Regions from separate parts of the Kribbella sp. NPDC104740 genome, predicted to be linked through region 2. Evidence: riboswitches for the same ligand, from Rfam matches in the RefSeq annotation. Region 2 holds a riboswitch; each other region holds the start of a gene.

What was found. A riboswitch is a leader RNA that binds a small molecule or an ion and turns the genes downstream of it on or off. The one in region 2 is predicted to bind cobalamin.
Region 1: another riboswitch for cobalamin. It lies ahead of ACZ6Z4_RS20660 (CbtB domain-containing protein); the one in region 2 lies ahead of ACZ6Z4_RS34405 (ribonucleoside-diphosphate reductase subunit alpha).
Region 3: another riboswitch for cobalamin. It lies ahead of ACZ6Z4_RS28705 (magnesium chelatase subunit D family protein); the one in region 2 lies ahead of ACZ6Z4_RS34405 (ribonucleoside-diphosphate reductase subunit alpha).

What each region holds. Positions count from the first base shown of each region.
Region 1 is NZ_JBVJNV010000003.1:954,032-960,385, reverse strand. Features, by position in the region: gene ACZ6Z4_RS20675 (DUF1304 domain-containing protein) at 1-235, shown strand, start outside; gene ACZ6Z4_RS20670 (MFS transporter) at 278-1,747, shown strand; gene ACZ6Z4_RS20665 (LysE family translocator) at 1,854-2,492, opposite strand; cobalamin riboswitch at 2,650-2,791, shown strand; gene ACZ6Z4_RS20660 (CbtB domain-containing protein) at 2,826-3,023, shown strand; gene ACZ6Z4_RS20655 (CbtA family protein) at 3,063-3,821, shown strand; gene ACZ6Z4_RS20650 (histidine phosphatase family protein) at 3,818-4,378, shown strand; gene ACZ6Z4_RS20645 (VOC family protein) at 4,395-4,775, opposite strand; gene ACZ6Z4_RS20640 (fumarylacetoacetate hydrolase family protein) at 4,876-5,727, opposite strand; gene ACZ6Z4_RS20635 (GntR family transcriptional regulator) at 5,737-6,354, opposite strand, start outside.
Region 2 is NZ_JBVJNV010000009.1:77,807-84,160, forward strand. Features, by position in the region: gene ACZ6Z4_RS34400 (ribonucleotide-diphosphate reductase subunit beta) at 1-510, opposite strand, end outside; gene ACZ6Z4_RS34405 (ribonucleoside-diphosphate reductase subunit alpha) at 507-3,374, opposite strand; cobalamin riboswitch at 3,506-3,662, opposite strand; gene ACZ6Z4_RS34410 (DinB family protein) at 3,721-4,302, opposite strand; gene ACZ6Z4_RS34415 (class I SAM-dependent methyltransferase) at 4,623-5,531, shown strand; gene ACZ6Z4_RS34420 (3-methyladenine DNA glycosylase) at 5,549-6,354, opposite strand, start outside.
Region 3 is NZ_JBVJNV010000006.1:134,241-140,594, reverse strand. Features, by position in the region: gene ACZ6Z4_RS28715 (cobyrinate a,c-diamide synthase) at 1-625, opposite strand, end outside; gene cobO (cob(I)yrinic acid a,c-diamide adenosyltransferase) at 619-1,233, opposite strand; gene ACZ6Z4_RS28705 (magnesium chelatase subunit D family protein) at 1,352-3,835, opposite strand; cobalamin riboswitch at 3,904-4,036, opposite strand; gene surE (5'/3'-nucleotidase SurE) at 4,177-4,932, opposite strand; gene cobN (cobaltochelatase subunit CobN) at 4,958-6,354, opposite strand, start outside.

The DNA of each region.
Region 1 (6,354 bases), on a different contig from region 2:
GGCGGCGCGGCCGTGGGCGTTCAACCAGGGCTTCTACAACCTGTTCCTCGCCGCGGGCGCGATCGGCGGGCTGATCGCGGGTGGCGACCGCGGGTACGCGATCGCGCTGTTCTCGTGCGCGTGCATGCTCGGCGCCGGGCTGGTGCTGATCGGGTCGGACCGCCGGATGGCGCAGTCGGCGGCGATCCAGGCCGGGCCGCCGCTGATCGGGCTCGTCCTTGCTGCGGTGCTCTGACGCCTTGACTTGAAGTGCACTTGAGCCCTGAGGGTTCAGGGCATGACCACCACGACCGCGCCGACGCGCGCACCTGGAGTTCTATCCCCGCAGTACCGTGCGCTGACGGTCGGGATGGTCGCGCTGATCACCCTGGTCGCGTTCGAGGCGCTCGCCGTGTCGACCGCGATGCCGACCGTCGCGCAGTCGCTGGACGGTCTGTCGCTGTACGCGCTGGCGTTCGGCGGGCCGTTGGCGTCGGGTGTGGTCGCGATGGTCGTGTCGGGGACCTGGTCGGACCTCAAGGGGCCGACGCGGCCGCTGTGGCACGGGACGGGGTGGTTCCTGGCCGGGCTGCTGATCGCCGGGCTGGCGCCGACGATGGAGGTGCTGGTCGTCGGGCGGGCGATCCAGGGGTTCGGGTCGGGGCTGCTGACGGTCGCGCTGTACGTCGTGGTCGGGCGGTTCTACCCGGCTGAGCTGCGGCCGCGGGTGTTCGCGGCGTTCTCGACGGCTTGGGTGGTGCCGTCGCTGGTCGGACCGGCGATCGCGGGGTTGATCGTCGAGCACGCGAACTGGCGGATCGTGTTCCTGGCGGTGCCGGTGCTGGCGGTGCCGGCGGCGCTGATCATGCGCCCGGGGCTCGCGCGGGGTGAGCGGTCGGCGCCGTTGAGCGAGGCCGAGTTGGCACCGTCTGGTGAGGGCGAACCGGTGCGGTCTGGTGAGGTCGAACCGGCGGGGTCTGGTGGGGCGAACTCGGCGCGGTCTGGTGAGGTCGACTCGGGCAGGCTCTGGACCGACCAGGCCTGGTACGCCGTGGGTGCGGCGTTCGGCGTCGGGCTGCTGCACTACGGCGGGCAGCAGCGGGGAGCCCTGCAGTTGATCCTGATCGCGATCGGGCTGGCGGCGGTGGTCGTGTTCGCGCCGAAGCTGCTGCCGAAGGGGACGTTCACGGTCCGCGCGGGGCTTCCGGCGGTGATCGCGTTGCGCGGGCTGGTCGCAGCGGCCGGGTTCGGGGCCGAGGTGTTCCTGCCGCTGATGCTGACCCGGGAGCGCGGGCTGTCGCCGGCGTGGGCGGGGATGGTGCTGACGGTCAGCGCGCTGAGCTGGTCGGCGGCGTCGTGGTACCGGGGCCGGCCGAACCAGCCGTTCGAGCACCACGTGTTCCTGCAGGCGGGCATGCTCTCGCTGCTGCTGGGGATCGGGACCGCCGCCGCGACGCTCGACGACCGGGTGCCGGTGGTCGTCGGGATCCTCGGGTGGGCGCTGGTCGGGCTGGGGATGGGGACGGTGTTCCCGACCGTGTCGGTGCTGGTGCTGGAGTACTCCACGGTCGAGCAGCAGGGTGCGAACAGCTCGGCCCTGCAGCTCAGCGACTCCTTGCTGACAGCAACGATCCTGGCGATCGGCGGCTCGCTCTTCGCCGCCATCGAGCCGCACTCGCCGACCACGGCGTACCTGACAGCCTTCGGCTTGCCTGCTGCGCTTGCTGTGGTGGGCGTCTTCGCGGCTCGGCAGACTCGAATGGTGTGAATCTGGTGCGGCTGACGGCGTCTGCTGCCCGCCGCCTGTTCTTTCCTTGTTGAGTTTACAAGCGGAGGGTGAACGGCTGGGGAGTTGTCCACAGCCCTGCAGCGGACTAGTCCTTCGCGCCCGTGAGGGCGATGCTCGCGCCGAGCGTGATGATCATCAGGCCGCCGGTGCCGCCGACCAGTTCCAGGCGGCGCGGGGAGCGGGCGAACCAGTTGCGGGCGGTGCCGGCGGCCAAGGCCCAGGTGGTGTCGGAGATGAGGGCGATGGTGATGAAGATGAGGCCGAGCAGCAGGATCTGGAGGGTGGGGTTGCCGGCTTCGGGGTCCAGGAACTGGGGGAGGACGGCGGCGAAGAAGACCGCGGTCTTGGCGTTGGTGACGCCGACGAGGAAGCCCTGGCGGAGGACTCGGCGGGTGTTCGCCGGGCGGACGCCGGCGGTGAGTGCAGAGGCGAGGGACTTGCGGGTGCGGAAGGCGTGGATGCCCAGGTAGATCAGGTACGCCGCGCCGGCGAGTTTCACGACGGTGAGGGCGATGGCGCTGGCGGCGATGAGGGAGCCGAGGCCCAGGGCTACCGCGACCAGGAGGACCACGACGCCGGCCATGCTGCCGATCATGGTGAGGACGGCTTCGCGGCGGCCGACGGTCAGGGCCCGGCCGATGATGAACAGGACGCTCGGGCCGGGGACGACGATGACGATCAGGGCGGTGACGGCGAAGGCCAGGAGGTGGTGGGCGGACGGCATGGAGTCAGGGTAAGTGCCGGGTCCGCGACCCGCTGCACGATCTCGCCAGCCGAGGCGAGCCCGCGAGGCTGCGGGGATCTCGCCGGCCGAAGCAATCCCCGCGAAGCTGCGGGATCTCGCCAGGTGGGGAAGATCACCGGCGCGCCGGGATCCGTTGACCGGTCACGAAGGCGGCCGCTACCGTTCAAAGGTCAACCTGCGGTGCCATGAGGGAAACCGGTGAGAAACCGGTACGGCCGCGCCACTGTGAGCGAGCTTCGGGCTCGTGAGTCAGGACGCTCGGGCACTCGCAGCCTTTCGATGGGGACGCGCACTTCCCCAGGAGGTCCTCAGATGTCTGCTCCTGCTCGCCCGGTCGCCGTACCGGCCGTTTCCCCGCGCCTGCTCGCGGTCGCGCTGCTCACCGTCGGCGTGCTGCTGATGCTGGCCTACCTGGTCGCCTTCGACCAGGGTGCGATCTCCCAGTCGGGCATGTACCTGCACGAGCTGATGCACGACGGCCGGCACCTGCTCGGCGTGCCCTGCCACTGACGTCCTGCAGTACCCACACCACCATCTGACAGGACTGTCATGCGCACTTTCGGGAATCTCCTGGTGCGCGGACTGATCGTCGGCCTCTTCGCCGGCCTGCTGGCCGGAACCTTCGCGTACGTGATGGGCGAACCGCACATCGACGCCGCGATCGCGATCGAGGAAGCCGGCGGCGCCGCGCACACCCATGGCGAAGCGACCGAGGCCCCGGCGGCCGAGGAGGAGGAACCGCTGGTCAGCCGCGACGGCCAGCGGTTCGGGCTCTTCCTCGCCACCAGCCTGTACGGCGTGGCGCTCGGCGGCATCTTCGCCGTCGGGTTCGCCCTGCTCCGCCGCCGCCTCCGCACCACCAGCGACTCGTACGCCGCGCTCGGCCTGGCCGCCGCGGGATTCGTCGGGATCGTGCTGGTGCCGTTCCTCAAGTACCCGCCGAACCCGCCCGCCGTCGGCGACCCGGAGACGATCACCAAGCGGACCGTCACCTACCTGCTGACGCTGGTGATCGGGCTGCTCGCGGTCTGGGCCGGCGTCGCGGCGTCCCGCTGGGCGCAGCGCTTCGGCGACGCGCCCTGGATCCGGCTCGCCGCAGGCGGGGCCGCGTTCGTGGTGACGATCGTGGCGGCGTACCTGATCCTGCCGGCGATCAACGAGGTGCCGGGGTCGTTCCCGGCGACGCTGCTGTGGCAGTTCCGGTTCGCCTCGCTCGGCACGCAGGCGGTGCTGTGGACGCTGATCGGATTCGGTTACGCTGCGTTGGTGGATCGTCACTCCAAGGTCGCGGAGCCGGTTGCCGCGTGACCACGACGCTGACCCTCGTCGCGCATGCGCTGACGCCTGGCCTGCGCGGGCTCGTCCTCGGTGGAGAGCCCGCGCCGGACCAGGCGAGCCTGGAGGCGGCGCGTGACCTGCGGGTCGACGCCGGTACGACGTACTGCGGGCCCGAGCCGGCCGCGATCCTGACCGCTGAGGCGATGGGCTTGCAGCCGGTCGTGGTCGGGGCGCTGCGCGACCGGGAGTACGGCGACTGGACCGGGCGCGACCTGGAGGAGCTGCTCGCGACGGAGACTGCGGCGGTCTCGGCGTGGCTGGAGCGGCCGCACACGGCGCCGCCGGGTGGTGAGACGGCGAACGACCTGATCGCGCGGGTCGCCGACTGGCTGGGGGACCTCACCGAGGCTCCGCAGCACGCGGAGCGGCAGACGGTGGTGGCGGTGGTGCATCCGGCGGTCGTGAGAGCTGCTGTGCTCTACACGTTGGAGGCGCCGGCTGAGTCGCTGCGGCACGTGGATGTTCGCCCGCTGGCGACCGTCAGCCTCTCCGCCCACGCGACGGCCTGGTCGCTCAGCCTCCAGTAGCTGCACCCGCGGAGGATCAGCCGCCGGTCGCCGCACGCTCCGCGGCCGAACGGAGCACGCAGAACTCGTTGCCGGCCGGGTCGAGCATCACCACGAACCCCGTACCGTCCGCCTCCCGGTGGTCGTGCTCGACCGTCGCGCCGAGCGCGACCAGCCGCTCGACCTCCTGGTCGCGCGGGATGTCCGGCTCGAGGTCGAGGTGGACGCGGTTCTTGGCACGCTTAGGGTCGTTGTTGCGCTCGAACAGCAGCTTGACCGGGCCGGTGTCGACGGCGGCGTACGGGTCGTCGGGGAAGTCGTCCGACGGGCGCTCCACGCCGAACACCTGCAGCCAGAAGCCGGCCAGCTCGTAGGGGTCGGCCGCGTCGAAGGTCACCGTGCGCACGATCGAGGTCATGGCACAGAAAGATGCCGTACGACGGGTTCGCCCCGCCACCGAGATTCGGGTGACGGGGCGGAAAGGCCGACCGAGAGCCGGGCCGGGGCGCGACGCGCGCTCAGGCCTGGCGAAGCTCCTGGCGCTGCCTGCCCAGCCCCTGGATCTCGCACTCGACGACGTCACCCGGCGCCAGGTACGGGAACCGCCCGGACAGCGCCACACCCTCCGGCGTACCGGTGTTGACGATGTCGCCCGGGTCGAGCGTCATGTACTGCGACAGGTCGCGGATCAGCGCGGCGACCGAGAAGATCATGTCCCGGGTGTTGGAGTCCTGCCGCGGCTCGCCGTTGACGAACGACTTCAGGTCCAGCGCCTGCGGGTCGCCGACCTCGTCGGCCGGGACCAGCACCGGGCCGAGCGGGTTGAACGTCTCGCAGCACTTGCCCTTCGACCACTGGCCGCCGGAGACCTCGAGCTGGAAGGCGCGCTCGGAGACGTCGTTGGAGACCGCGTACCCGGCGATGCAGGCCAGCGCCTCCTCGTCCGAGGTCAGGTACCGGGCGGTCTTGCCGATCACGACCGCGAGCTCGACCTCCCAGTCGGTCCTGCGGCTGTCGCGGGGGACCAGGACGTCGTCGTACGGGCCGACGACGGTGTTCGGGTGCTTGAAGAAGACGATCGGCTCCTTCGGCGGCTCGGCGCCGGACTCGGCCGCGTGCGCGGCGTAGTTCTGGCCGATGCAGACCACCGCGGCCGGCTTGGCGATCGGGGCGCCGATCCGCAGGCCGTCGACCTCGGCCGCCGGCAGCGACCCGGCCTCCAGGGCCGCGCGGGCGCGGGCGATCCCGTCGGCGGCCAGGAAGGCGCCGTCGATGTCGGCGGTGACAGAGCTCAGGTCGTAGGTGGTGCCGTCGGCGGCGCGCACGTAGGGGCGCTCCTCACCGACCGCGCCGAGGCGCAGCAGTTCCACAAACTCTCCTTAGTCTTGTTCTTCGAACTTCGGGCGCAGCCGTGCCCGGGAGGCCTCGATGTGCGAGCGCATCGCGGCGGCGGCCTGCTCGGGGTCACCCTTGCGGACCGCGGTGACGATCGCCTTGTGCTCGCGCAGGGCCTGGGTGGCGATACCGCCGCCGTAGTACAGCCGGAACAGGTGCAGGTGGCAGTGCGTCCGGGCGAAGGACTGCCGGGCGGTCTCGTTGCCGGACAGCTCCAGCACCAGGTCGTGGAAGCGCTGGTCGTGACCGGCCATCGCCTTGTACGAGTCGTAGTCGGGGCGCTCGGGGACCTCGGTGTAGCTGAGCATCTCGTCCTTGAGCCGGACCAGGTCCTCCGGCGACGTGCGTTCCGCGGCCCGGCCGGCCGCCCACGGCTCGATGTGCAGCCGGTACTCGAAGAGGTCCTCGAACTCGGCCCGGGTCAGCGTGGAGGAGACCCGGTAGCCGCGCAGCGGCTCCTTGATCACCAGCCCGTCGGACTCCAGCCGGGCCAGCGACTCGCGGATCGGGGTCTGGGAGATGCCCAGCTCCCGGGTCAGCGCGTCGATGTTCAGCCGGGTGCCCGGGGCCACCACGCTGTCCATGATCAGGCCCTTGACCGT
Region 2 (6,354 bases):
GTCCTCCAGGTGCCGGGTGTACTTCAGCGCCCAGGCGTCCTTGTCGGAGATCGACGGGACCTCGCGGTACATGTTGAACAGCTCGCCCTCGTCGAGACCGAGCGAGGTGCAGATGTACTGGAAGGTGTGCGTGTGCACGGCCTCCTCGAACGCCTGCCGGAGCAGGTACTGGCGGCACTCGGGGTTGGTCAGCTGGCGGTAGACCGCGAGCACGATGTTGTTCGCGACCAGGGACTCCGCAGTGGCGAAGAAGCCGAGGTTGCGCTTCAGCATCAGGCGCTCGTCCTCGGTGAGGCCGTCCTTGGACTTCCACAGTGCGATGTCGGCCTGCATGGAGACCTCGGTCGGCATCCAGTGGTTGTTGCAGGCGGCAAGGTACTTGTCCCAGGCCCACTGGTACTTCAACGGGAGCAGCTGGTTGACGTCGGCGCGGGCGTTGATCATCGCCTTGTCGGCGACCTCGACCCGGGAAGCGCCGACGGTGATCTCACCAAGTCCGGTGGCAGTCACTGGCAGGCCTCGCAATCGGGGTCGTCGATCTTGCAGACGGCGGGGGCGTCGAGCAGCGTGTCGTCCATGGGAACTTCAGGTGCGGGCTTCGGAGCAGGCGTGACCGGTACTGCATTCAGACGACCGTCCGTCCCTTGCAGTGTCGACTTCTCCACATGCGTCGCGGACTGCGAGCGCAGGTAGTACGTCGTCTTCAGCCCGTACCGCCACGCACCCCGGTACAGCTCGTCGAGCGCCTTCCCGGACGGCGCGGACATGTAGAGGTTCAGCGACTGCGCCTGGTCGATCCACTTCTGCCGGCGCGATGCCGCCTTCACCAGCCACAGCGGATCGATCTCGAACGCCGTCGCGTACAGCTCGCGCAGGTCTGCCGGGATCCGCTCGATCTGCGCCAGTACGCCGTCGTGGTACTTGAGGTCGGAGACCATCACCTGGTCCCACAGCCCGCGCGCCTTCAGGTCGGCGACCAGGTACGGGTTGGCGACGGTGAACTCACCGGACATGTTCGACTTCACGAACAGGTTGCTGTACGTCGGCTCGATCGACTGGCTGACCCCGCAGATGTTGGAGATCGTCGCGGTCGGCGCGATCGCCAGCACGTTGGAGTTGCGCATGCCGTCCTTCAGCACCTTCGCGCGCAGCGCCTCCCAGTCGAGCGTTCGGCCGGTGTCGACCTGCAGGTCGCCCTGCCGGGCGGAGCGCAGCAGCTCGAGCGAGTCGATCGGCAGCACGCCCTGGCTCCACAGCGAACCGGCGTACGTCTGGTACGTGCCGCGCTCGGCGGCGAGATCGGTCGACGCCTCGATCGCGTGGTAGCTGATCGCCTCCATCGAGACGTCGGCGAACTCGACCGCGGCGTCCGAGGAGTACGGGATGCGCAGCGCGAACAGCGCGTCGGCGAAGCCCATCAGGCCGAGGCCGACCGGGCGGTGCCGCTGGTTCGCGCGCTCGGACTCCGGCGTGGTGTAGAAGTTCACGTCGATCACGTTGTCGAGCATCCGGACCGCGGTCTTCACCGTGTCGCGCAGCAACTCCGCGTCGAGGCCGGTCTCGGTCAGGTGGGCGACCAGGTTGACCGAGCCGAGGTTGCAGACGGCGGTCTCGTCGACGGTCGTGTTCAGCGTGATCTCGGTGCACAGGTTGGACGAGTGCACCACGCCGTCGTGCTGCTGCGGGGAGCGCAGGTTGCAGGCGTCCTTGAAGGTGATCCACGGGTGCCCGGTCTCGAACAGCACGGTCAGCATCCGGCGCCACAGGTCGACGGCCTTGACCCGGCGGAAGACCCGGATCTCGCCCTGGTCGGCCCTGCGCTCGTAGGCCTCGTACGCCGTGGCGAAGGCCGCGCCGTACAGGTCGTGCAGGTCCGGCACCTCGTCGGGCGAGAACAGCGTCCAGTCGCCGCCGGCCTCGACCCGCTGGAGGAACAGGTCGGGCACCCAGTTCGCGGTGTTCATGTCGTGGGTGCGGCGGCGCTCGTCACCGGTGTTCTTGCGCAGGTCGAGGAACTCCTCGATGTCCATGTGCCAGGTCTCGAGGTACGCGCAGACGGCACCCTTGCGCTTGCCGCCCTGGTTGACCGCGACCGCGGTGTCGTTGGCGATCTTCAGGAACGGGACGACGCCCTGGGACTCGCCGTTGGTACCGCGGATCTTGGCGCCGATGCCGCGGACCGGGGTCCAGTCGTTGCCCAGGCCGCCGGAGTACTTGGCCAGCAGGGCGTTGTTGCGGATGCCGGCGAAGATGCCGGACAGGTCGTCGTCGACCGTGGTCAGGAAGCACGACGACAGCTGCGGCCGGGTGGTGCCGGAGTTGAACAGGGTGGGCGTCGAGGACATGAAGCGGAACGAGCTGAGCAGCTCGTAGAACTGCAGCGCCCGGGCCTCCCGGTCGTCCTCCTTGAGCGCCATCCCCATCGCCACCCGCAGGTAGAACGCCTGCGGCAGCTCGAAGCGGACCTTGTCGATGTGCAGCAGGTACCGGTCGTAGAGGGTCTGCAGGCCGAGGAACGCGAAGTCCAGGTCGCGCTCGGGCCGGATCGCCGCGGCCAGCCGCTCCAGGTCGAACGTGGCCAGTTCGGGGTCGAGCAGCCCGGCCTCGATCCCGGTCTCGATGTAGCGCGGGAAGTACTCGGCGTACGCCGTGCTCATGTCGGCCTGGCTGGCCTGCCGGGGCTCGCCGTGCACGCGGCCGAGGGTCTCGCGGCGGATCTGGTCGAGCAGCAGCCGGGCCGCGGCCTGGCTGTACTGCGGCTCGGTCTCGACGTACGACCGGGCGGCCATCACCAGCGCCAGCTCGACCTCGTGCTGGGCGATGCCGTCGTAGCAGGAGCCGAGCGTCTCGTTCAGGATCTGCTCGGGGTCGACCGCGTCCAGCCCGGCGGCCGCCTCGGCGATCACCAGCCGGAGGCGCGCGACGTCCAGTGGCGCAGTGTCACCGTGGACGCCACGGACAGTGATGACCGGGGTCTCGGCGGCACCGGCCGCGTCGGCGGGAGTGCGCGCCTTGGTGCGCTCCTCGCGGTAGAGCACGTACGCGCGGGCGACCTGGTGCTCGCCGGCGCGCATCAGCGCCAGCTCGACCTGGTCCTGGATGTCCTCGACCTGCACGCTGCGGCGGACGTCGCCGCGCGTGGTGAGCGCGGTGACGACGCGGTCGGTCAGGTCGGTGACGAGGTCGCGGACGCGGTGGCTGGCGCCGGCCTCGGCGCCCTCGACGGCCAGGAAGGCCTTGCTCATCGCGACCGCGATCTTGGTCGGGTCGAAGGTGGTGCTGGTGCCGTCGCGGCGGACGACGGTCAGCTGGGACGCCGCCGCACCGGGCACGAGGCCCGCCGCGGTCGGCGACGAAGACGAAACGATGGTCACAGGCGCTCTCTCCACGCGAGTTCCGAAGGACCACGACCTGCGGGAGAACGCGTGACGAGCGGCAGTACGGCGAGTACGACTGCCTGCACGCCCACCGACCCACCCACGAGGTCTCGGACCGACGCGTACCGGCGGTACGCGTACCGGTGGCAGGTACTCGGACTCGCGGACGACCTGTCCGCTCACCGTTGCGGGGCAGCTCCGGACTCGCACCGGATTCCCCTGTTGCCTCCGCCCGGCCGCGCGACCTCGCGTCGCCCGGGCAGAACCACCAGCACGCAGAACACTAGCGGTAGACCCCGACATGTTGTGCCTCGACGCGCCGCGTGTCGCACATCTAGTGGTTTCAGGCGGCCAGTGCATGCAGGTCCTGGAGCGTCATGATCTCCGAGCCGTGGTGGATCAGCTCCCGGTTGAGCCGCAGTACGACGTGCCCGAAGGGCTCCGCGGCGTCCAGCTCGGAGGCCTGGCTGAGGCCGACGGTCATCACCTGGTCCTCCTCCAGGCCGGCGATCGACTCCTGCCAGGCGTTCACCCAGTGGGTCAGCCAGGCGACCGCGTCCCGGGCGTTGCCGTGCAGGGTGATGTCGGTGCGGCCCTGGAGCTTCTCGCCGAAGGTCCACTCCCAGCGCTCGAAGAACGTCTCGGTCAGGTGTGCGATCAGCCAGGCGATCGTGCGCGGGCCGCGGTGGTTCGGCTCGTTCGGCCACTGGGCGACCCACTCGCCGGAGCCGAGCGCGCGGTAGCGGCCGGAGTACCGGCGGCGGACGACGGTGAGCGCCTCCGCGCTCGGTCGCCAGAAGTACTCGTCGTCGGTCAGTGCCGCCAGTCGCCCGGCCAGCACCATCCAGCTGAAACCGAGCTGGCCGCGCACCATCGCCATCGCCGACGGTCGTTCCAGGATGTCCCAGTCGAACGGTTCCGGCATCACAGATCCTCACGCTCCCCGAAGTCCCCGCGGTTTGTCCTTGCTTCGAACATGTGTTCGAATTGTGGTCGAGAAGAGGCCACGAAGTCAATCAGCACAGCGTGTCGGTGCTGGCGCTGATGGTCGTCGACTGCTATCGGCGAAACGTTCGGGGAGATGGTGCGGAGTGAGACCGGTTCGTGACTACTCAGCGTGTCCGACAGGAGTAGAGTCACGCTGGGTGAGCAGGGCTGGGGGAACGCTCTCGGGACGGTCCGGGGGCACGGCCGCTGCGCGGACAGGGTGCCGAGGGGGCAGGTCGTGACGTCAGGACGGCGAAGGTGAGCCTCAGTGGGGACGTCTGGACCTGGGCCTGGAGAGACTGGGAGAACGACGACCGGGTCAGGCGACAGAAGGAGAAGCCCGTGGGGCTGAACGCGCACGAGCTGGCGCAGGTGGCGGCCAACGAGGCGGACTGGGACGCACGGGCACCACTGCACGCGGCGAGCGCGTTCTACGAACGCCCGGCCGACTTCTGGTTCGCCGACTACGAGTGGGCCGACCTGGGCGAGCTCGACGGCCGCGACGTCGTGCACCTGCAGTGCCACCTGGGGACCGAGACGATCGCGTTCGCGCGGCGGGGCGCCAAGACGTTCGGGCTCGACCTGTCCGGGCGGTCGCTCGACGCCGCCCGGCGGCTCGCGCACGAGGCCGGCGTCGGCATCGAGTACGTGCAGTCCAACGTGTACGACGCGGAAGAAGCGTTCGGCGGCCGCCGGTTCGACGTCGTCTACACCGGCAAGGGCGCGCTCTGCTACCTGCCTGACCTGGCCAAGTGGGCCGACGTGGTCAACGGGCTGCTGATGCCGGGCGGGTTCCTGTACGTCGTGGAGTTTCATCCGCTGCTCAACGCGCTGCGACCGGTGGGGCTGCCGGGAGAGTCCGACGAGTTGGTGCTGCGGAACGACTACCTGGAAGGCCGGGGTCCGATCGCGCACGAGTCGACGGTCACCTACACCGGCGACGAGGTGCCGGGGCGGAACACGAGCTACGAGTGGATGCACGGACTGGGGGAGCTGGTCACGACGCTGTCCGCTGCCGGGTTCCGGATCGACAGCCTGCGCGAGTCCGAGGTCCTGCAGTGGCCGCGCTGGTCGTCGATGGTCCAGACGCCCGAAGGCTGGTGGCGACTGCCGGACGATCAGCCACGTATACCGCTGCTGTTCGCGCTGAAGGCCACGAAGGTCTGAGGGGGAGCGGGAGGTCGTCAGGTCGGCAGCAGTTCGTCGCACAGGTCGACGAGCTGTTCGCGGAGCGGGCGGGCGCGGGCGGCGAACGCGCGTTGGGCGGCGGCGTACTCGGCCTTGCCAGCTGGAGTTTCGATCGGGACCGGGGTGTAGCCGAGCGGGGCCAGGTCGTACGGCGACGCTCGCATGTCGAGCGTGCGGATGTCCTTGGCGAGCTCGAAGCAGGACAGCAGCAGCGTGCTCGGGGTGAACGGCGCGAGCTTGGTGGCCCACTTGTAGAGGTCCATGTTCGCGTGCAGGCAACCGCCCTGCTCGAGCGCGGGCTGGAGCTCGCGGGTCGGCTGCAGCGCGTTCAGCGGGCGGGCCGGTTCGGTGAAGAAGCGGAAGGCGTCGAAGTGCGAGCAGCCGATCTTGTGCGACTCGACCACCTGATCGGTGCCCTCGGCACCTAGTCGCAGCGGCCACTTCTCGTGCCGGACCTCGCCGGGTTGCAGGCGGTAGACCATCGCCCACTCGTGCAGCCCGAAGCAGCCGAACTGCGGCTGGCGGTCCAGCGTCGCGGCGAGCAGGCGGCGGATCCAGGTGATGCTGTCGGCCCGGCGCTCGATCTCGGCCGGGTCCAGGCGCGCGGCGCCGTCGGCGTACAGGTAGCCCTTGCGACCCTCGTACGCCGAACCGCCGAGCAGCGTGACGCCGGGGCCGGGGTGCCAGACGCGGAGCTGGTTCGGGCGGGTGGGGTAGTAGGTGAAGAGGAAGTCCTCGACGGGGTGCGCTTCACGGCGCTGCCGGCGCGCGAGGTGACCGGCCACGAGTTGGTCGACTCGCT
Region 3 (6,354 bases), on a different contig from region 2:
CGTCGACTGCAGTCGAGGCCTGTTCCCGCTGCTCGTCAGCAGGCACCAGCCCCAGGTGCCGGCTCGGCACGGTCAGCCGGGTGTCACGCCGCAACACCCCCAGCACCGGTACGCCGGTCGGAGCGACCCCCGCCCGCGCCTCGGCCTCGTGCCGGTCCGTGCCGACCTTGTTCAGGATCACGCCGACGATCCGCACCCCGGTGTCGTAGGCAACGAACCCCTGCACCACCGCGCCGACACTGCGACCGGCCGCGGACGCGTCGACCACCAGCACGACCGGTGCCTGCAGCAACTTCGCCACGTGCGCCGTCGACGAGAACCCCTCGGTGCCGAGCGCGCCGTCGTACAGGCCCATCACGCCCTCGACGACGGCGATGTCCGCACCGGCCGCGCCGTGCGCGAACAGCGGCGCGACACGTTCCTCGCCGGACAGCATCGCGTCGAGGTTGCGGCCCGGGCGGCCGGTCGCGACCGCGTGGAAGCCGGGGTCGATGTAGTCCGGCCCGACCTTGAACCCGGCGACCGTGTGCCCGGCCCGGCGCAGCGCGGCCATCAGGCCGACGGCGACCGTCGTCTTGCCGGCGCCCGACGCGGGCGCGGCGACGACGATCCGCGGGATCACCACTCGATCCCCTTCTGGCCCTTCTGGCCGGCGTCCATCGGGTGCTTCACCTTCGTCATCTCGGTGACCAGGTCGGCGGCGTCGAGCAACCGCTGGTCGGCGTTCCGGCCGGTGATCACGACGTACTGGTGGCCCGGCCGGTTGGTCAGCGTGTCGACCACCTCGTCGACGTCGATCCAGCCCCACTTCATCGGGTACGTGAACTCGTCGAGCACGTAGAGATCGTGCGCCTCGGCGGCGATCCGGCGCTGGATCTCGCGCCAGCCCTCGAGCGCGTCCGCGGCGTGGTCCTCGTCGGTGCCGGCCTTGCGCGCCCAGCTCCAGCCCTCACCCATCTTGTGCCACTCGACCGGGCCACCCTCACCCGTTGCCTCGTGCAACTTCCCGAGGGCGCGGAACGCGCTCTCCTCGCCGACCTTCCACTTCGCGCTCTTGACGAACTGGAAGACGCCGATGTTCCAGCCCTGGTTCCAGCCGCGCAGCGCCATCCCGAACGCCGCCGTCGACTTGCCCTTCATCTCGCCGGTGTACACCATCAGCAGCGGCCGGTTGCGGCGCTGCCGGGTGGTCAGCCCGTCCTTCGGTACGACACTCGGCTGTCCCTGCGGCATCAGTTCGTCCCCTTCACATCAGCACCCGTACGCCGGTTCGCCTCAGCACCCGTACGCCGGTTCGCCGCAGCACCCGTACGCCGGGGAGCGCTCTCCGGGCGGCGCTTGCCGCGGCCTCTCACGCCGCGCTCCGCTCGTTCACCGCACGCACCAAGTTGCCCGCGGCAACTTCTCCCAGGTCCAGGTACTCCGCGCGCAGGCTGGTCGCCAGCTCCGCGGCGAGCCCGAGCCGGACTCCGCGGCGCGGCTCGCAGTCGACCACGACGGTGGAGATGCCCTGGGCACCGATCCACTCGGCGGCCTGCTGAGCGCGCGAGAAAGCGCTCTCTCCGTACGTCGCCCGCCCGTCGGTGACCAGCACCAACAGCGGACGCCGGCGCGGGTCGCGGATCGCGGCGATCCGCAGCACCTCGGCGGTCTGCAGCAGCCCCTCGGCCAGCGGCGTACGGCCGCCGGTGGGCAGCGACTCCAGGCGGCGTACGGCGGTCTCGACACTGCCGGTCGGTGGCAGCGCGACGGTCGCGGTCGCGCGGGCGAAGGTGACGAGGCCGACCTTGTCGCGGCGCTGGTAGGCGTCGAGCAGGAGGGAGACGATCGCGGTCTTGACCTCGCCCATGCGGCGCTTGGTGCCCATCGAGCCGGAGGCGTCGACGCAGAACATCACCAGGTTGCCCTCGCGACCTTCGCGAACGCCGAGGCGTACGTCGGAGGCGCGGACGGCGAGACCGGGGCCGGAGCGGCCGCGGGCGTGCTGGTGCGGGGCCGCGGCGCGGATCGTCGCGAGGAGGTGGGGGCGGCCGGACTCGCGGCCGAGGCGGGCGCGGTCGCCGACGACGCGCCCGACCTCGGTGATCGCGCGGGAGCGTCGGCCTGCGACGCCCGCACCGGCGGACTGGACGGTGAGAAGGCGGGCCTTGTACGGCGTGGAGCTGGCCTCGACGTGGCCGCCGGGATCATTCGAGATCGCGCTCTCCGCGTTTCCCGGAGTGTTCGCGGCGTCTCGGTCCGCGTTCTCCTGCTTGTCCGGGCCGGGGTGGTCGGCATCTTCCGGACGCTGCGACGGATCGTCCTGGGCCGAGGGGTCGTGGGGGCCGGAGGAGTCGTCGGCGGTGGACGGGGTGGAATCCGGAGGGTTGTCGGAGTCGCCCGAGCTATCGGCCGGGCCGCGGTCGGGACCGCCGTCGGGGCCGCCGTCCGGCCCACCGTTCGGGTCGTCGTCCGGGTCTTCCGGTGGGGTGCTGTCGTTGATGACCTGGTCGAGGCGGTCCTCGTCGAGGCCCGGCGCGTCGAACGGGTTGCGGCGCGTCCGGTGCGGGAGAGCCAGCTTGGCCGCGGCGCGGACGTCCTCGACCTCGACGACGCTCCGGCCCGACCAGGCCGCGTGCGCGACCGCCGTACGGGCCGTGACCAGGTCGGCGCGCATCCCGTCGACGTCGAACGCGGCGCAGATCTCCGCGATCTGACGCAGCGCCGAGTCGGTCAGGATCACGTCCGGGAGCAGGCTCTGCGCCTTCACGATGCGCTCGGCGAGCTCGCGCTGCGGGCCGTCGTACCGGGTGACGAAGGCCGCGGGGTCGGCCTCGTACGACAGGCGCGCGCGCATCACCTCGACACGCACCGCGGGGTCGCGGCTGGCGACGACGTCGACGGTGAGGCCGAAACGGTCGAGGAGCTGCGGGCGGAGCTCGCCTTCCTCGGGGTTCATGGTGCCGACGAGGACGAAGCGGGCGGGGTGCGTGATGGAGACGCCGTCGCGCTCGACGGTCGCGCGCCCCATCGCGGCGGCGTCGAGGAGGACGTCGACGAGGTGGTCGTGCAGGAGGTTGACCTCGTCGACGTACAGGAGGCCGCGGTGCGCGGCCGCGAGCAGGCCCGGCTCGTACGCCGTGACGCCTTCGGCGAGCGCCTTCTCGAGGTGGAGCGAGCCGAGAACGCGGTCCTCGGTCGCGCCGACCGGGAGCTCGACGAGGCGGGCCGGGCGGGAGGAGGTGGTGGGGGCGGGGGCGCCCGGGGATCCGGGGAGATGTCCGAGCGGGGAGCCCTGGGCGGGCTCGGCTCGCAGGTCCGCGCCGGCGGCGAGGCTTCGCCGGTCCGAATCGGCGGAGATGCTTCGCGCGTCCACATCGGCGGGGAGGCTGCGGGAGTCCGCGTCGGCGGGGAGCCTGCCGGCGTCCGCACCGGCGGGGAACCTGCCGGCGTCCGCACCGGCGGGGAACCTGCCGGCGTCCACATCGGCGGGGAACCGGCCGGCGTCCACATCGGCGGGGAACCGGCCGGCGTCCGCACCGGCGGACAGGCTGCGAGGGTTCGCGCCGGTGAGCTTGCTGGCGCCGTCGAAGGCGGCCGGGTGTGGGCCGTCCGGGCAGGTGGGGTCAGGATTCGCCGGGTCGCAGGAGAAGCGGCAGCCGGGGACGACGTCGACGGCGGGGAGGATCTCGGTCAGCGCGCGGACCGCGGTCGACTTGGCGGTGCCTTTCTCGCCGCGGATCAGGACGCCGCCGATGGCCGGGGAGACCGCGGCCAGGATCAGCGCGAGCTGGAGGTCGTCCATCCCGACCACCGCGGTGAACGGGAAGCCGGTCGGGGTCGGAGCAGGCCGCATCGGCGGTGATCCCTTCGTCCTGCGGGTGTCCACGCCCGCGCTGGCAACGGTCGCCCGGGAACGCGGAGAGCGCTCCCTGGCGGACGGCGGGAGATGTCCTGGCTTCCGGATCGCATCCGGTCACAGTGGCGGGACCGCCCCGGACTTCGGCCAACTGGCCGGCACCGGTGTTCCTCCCCTGCCGTCCCGGCGATCATTCCACATCCCCGCCGAGGTGCCGCGGGCCGGAGAGAAACCTCACCTGAGGCAGCGGCGATCAGCAACTCGCGGGATGGAGCTTGCGGTACGCCGAACACGGCGAGAACCTGCGCTCGCTCTGCGGGAGTACGCCTGATCAGCGATCAGGCGAGGCGCTCCGACAGGTAGTCCGCGGCAGCCGAGGAGTCCACCTCGCGGATGCCGACGATCGGGGTGACGGTGACGAAGCCCGCGGCGAGGAGGGCCTCGTCGGTGTCAGCCTCCGCGCCAGCCGCAGGCGCGGCCAGCGTGATCATCGGCTCCCCCGTCGCGGCAGTTCCACCAACGATCCGAGACCGCTCGATCGGCGCGAGGCGCGCCCGGCGTACCCCCTCGAGCTCGTCCAGCGGACGGTCGGGCACATTGACGGTGATCACGCTGCCTGCGGGCTCCGAGGCCAGCCAGCCGAGAGCCCGTACGGCGACCGTGCCGGCGACGTCGAGGTGCTTCGGGTCCTCGGAGTCGATGCTGATCGCGATCGCAGAACGGCCCTGGCCGGCGGCCGTCAGCGCCGCCGCGACGGTGCCCGAGTGCAGGATCGGTACGCCGATGTTGTGCCCGTGGTTGATGCCCGACACCACGACGTCCGGCACCGCCCCGAACGCCCCGACCATCGCCAGCGTCACCGCGAGCGCCGGCGTCCCGTCCACACCGATGTACGTGACACCGTCGAAGGAGTCCGAAGCCGTCCGGACCGGCCGGTCGACCATCCCCGCCCGCGCCGAGCCGACACCGCTCTGGTCGTTCAGCGGAGCAACAGCCAGTACGTCGTGCCCGGCCGCGGCCAGCGCCGAGCCCAGGGCGCGGATCCCGCGAGCCCGGTAACCGTCGTCATTGGTGATCAGGACTCGCAAAGCCATGTCTCCACCCAATCACACCCGGCCGTCAGTCGCGGTCCTCGATGTCTCCCTCGGTCTCCAGTACGGCGGTCCGCAGCGTCTCCAGCGCCTCCGCCGACGGCTCGGCCCACAGCCCGCGCTGCGCGGCCTCCAGCAGCCGCTCCGCGATCCCGTGCCGAGCCCACGGGTTCGACTTCCGGAAGAACTCGGCGACCTCCGGGTTGGCGACGTACTCGGTGGTCAGCGTCTCGTACATCCAGTCGTCGACGACACCGGCGGTGGCGTCGTACCCGAAGAGGTAGTCGACCGTCGCGGCCATCTCGAAGGCGCCCTTGTAACCGTGCCGCTGCATCGCGGCCATCCAGCGCGGGTTGACGACGCGGGCGCGGAAGACGCGCTTGGTCTCCTCCTCCAGCGTCCGGGTCTTCACCTGGGCCGGTACGGCGGAGTCGCCGATGTAGGCCTTCGGGTTGGCGCCGGTCAGGTGCCGGACCATCGCGACCATGCCGCCGTGGTACTGGAAGTAGTCGTCGGAGTCCATGATGTCGTGCTCGCGGGTGTCGGCGTTCTTGGCCGCGACCTGGATCCGCGCGTAGGCGCGCTCCATCGACGGGCGCGCCTCGGCGCCGTCGAGGTCCTTGCCGTACGCGTACCCGCCCCAGACGGCGTACACCTCGGCCAGCTCGGCGTCGGTGCGCCAGTTGCGCGCGTCGACGAGCGGCAGCAGGCCGGCGCCGTACGAGCCGGGCTTGGAGCCGAACACGCGCGCCGTCGACGACCGCATATCATTGCCCGCGGCAACATCATCCAGCACGTGCGCCCGCAGGTAGTTGTCGGCGGCATCCTCGTCCAGCGCCGCGACCGTCCGGACCGCCTCGTCCAGCCAGGCGACCACGTGCGGGAACGCGTCCCGGAAGAACCCGGAGATCCGGATCGTCACGTCGACCCGCGGCCGCCCGAGCTCGGCGACCGGGACGACCTCGAAGCCCGAGACCCGTCGCGACGCCTCGTCCCAGACCGGGCGGCAGCCGAGCAGCCAGAGCACCTCGGCCAGGTCGTCGCCCTGGGTGCGCATCGCCGACGTCCCCCACACGGTCAGCCCGACCGAGCGCGGCCACTCCCCCGTCTCGGCCTTGTGCCGGGCCAGCAGCGAGTCGGCCAGCGCGACGCCGACGTCCCACGCGTTGCGGCTCGGGATCGCCTTCGGGTCGACCGCGTAGAAGTTGCGGCCGGTCGGCAGCACGTTGACCAGACCGCGCGTCGGCGAGCCCGACGGCCCGGCCTCGACGAAGCGGCCGTCCAGCGCGCGCAGTACGTTCGTCAGCTCGTCGCCGGTCCGTGCCAGCCGCGGCACGACCTCCTGACAGGCAAACGTCAGCGAAGCCTCGACAGCGGCCGACTGCCGGCCGAGCACCTCTCCGACGACCACCGGCACCTTGCCGG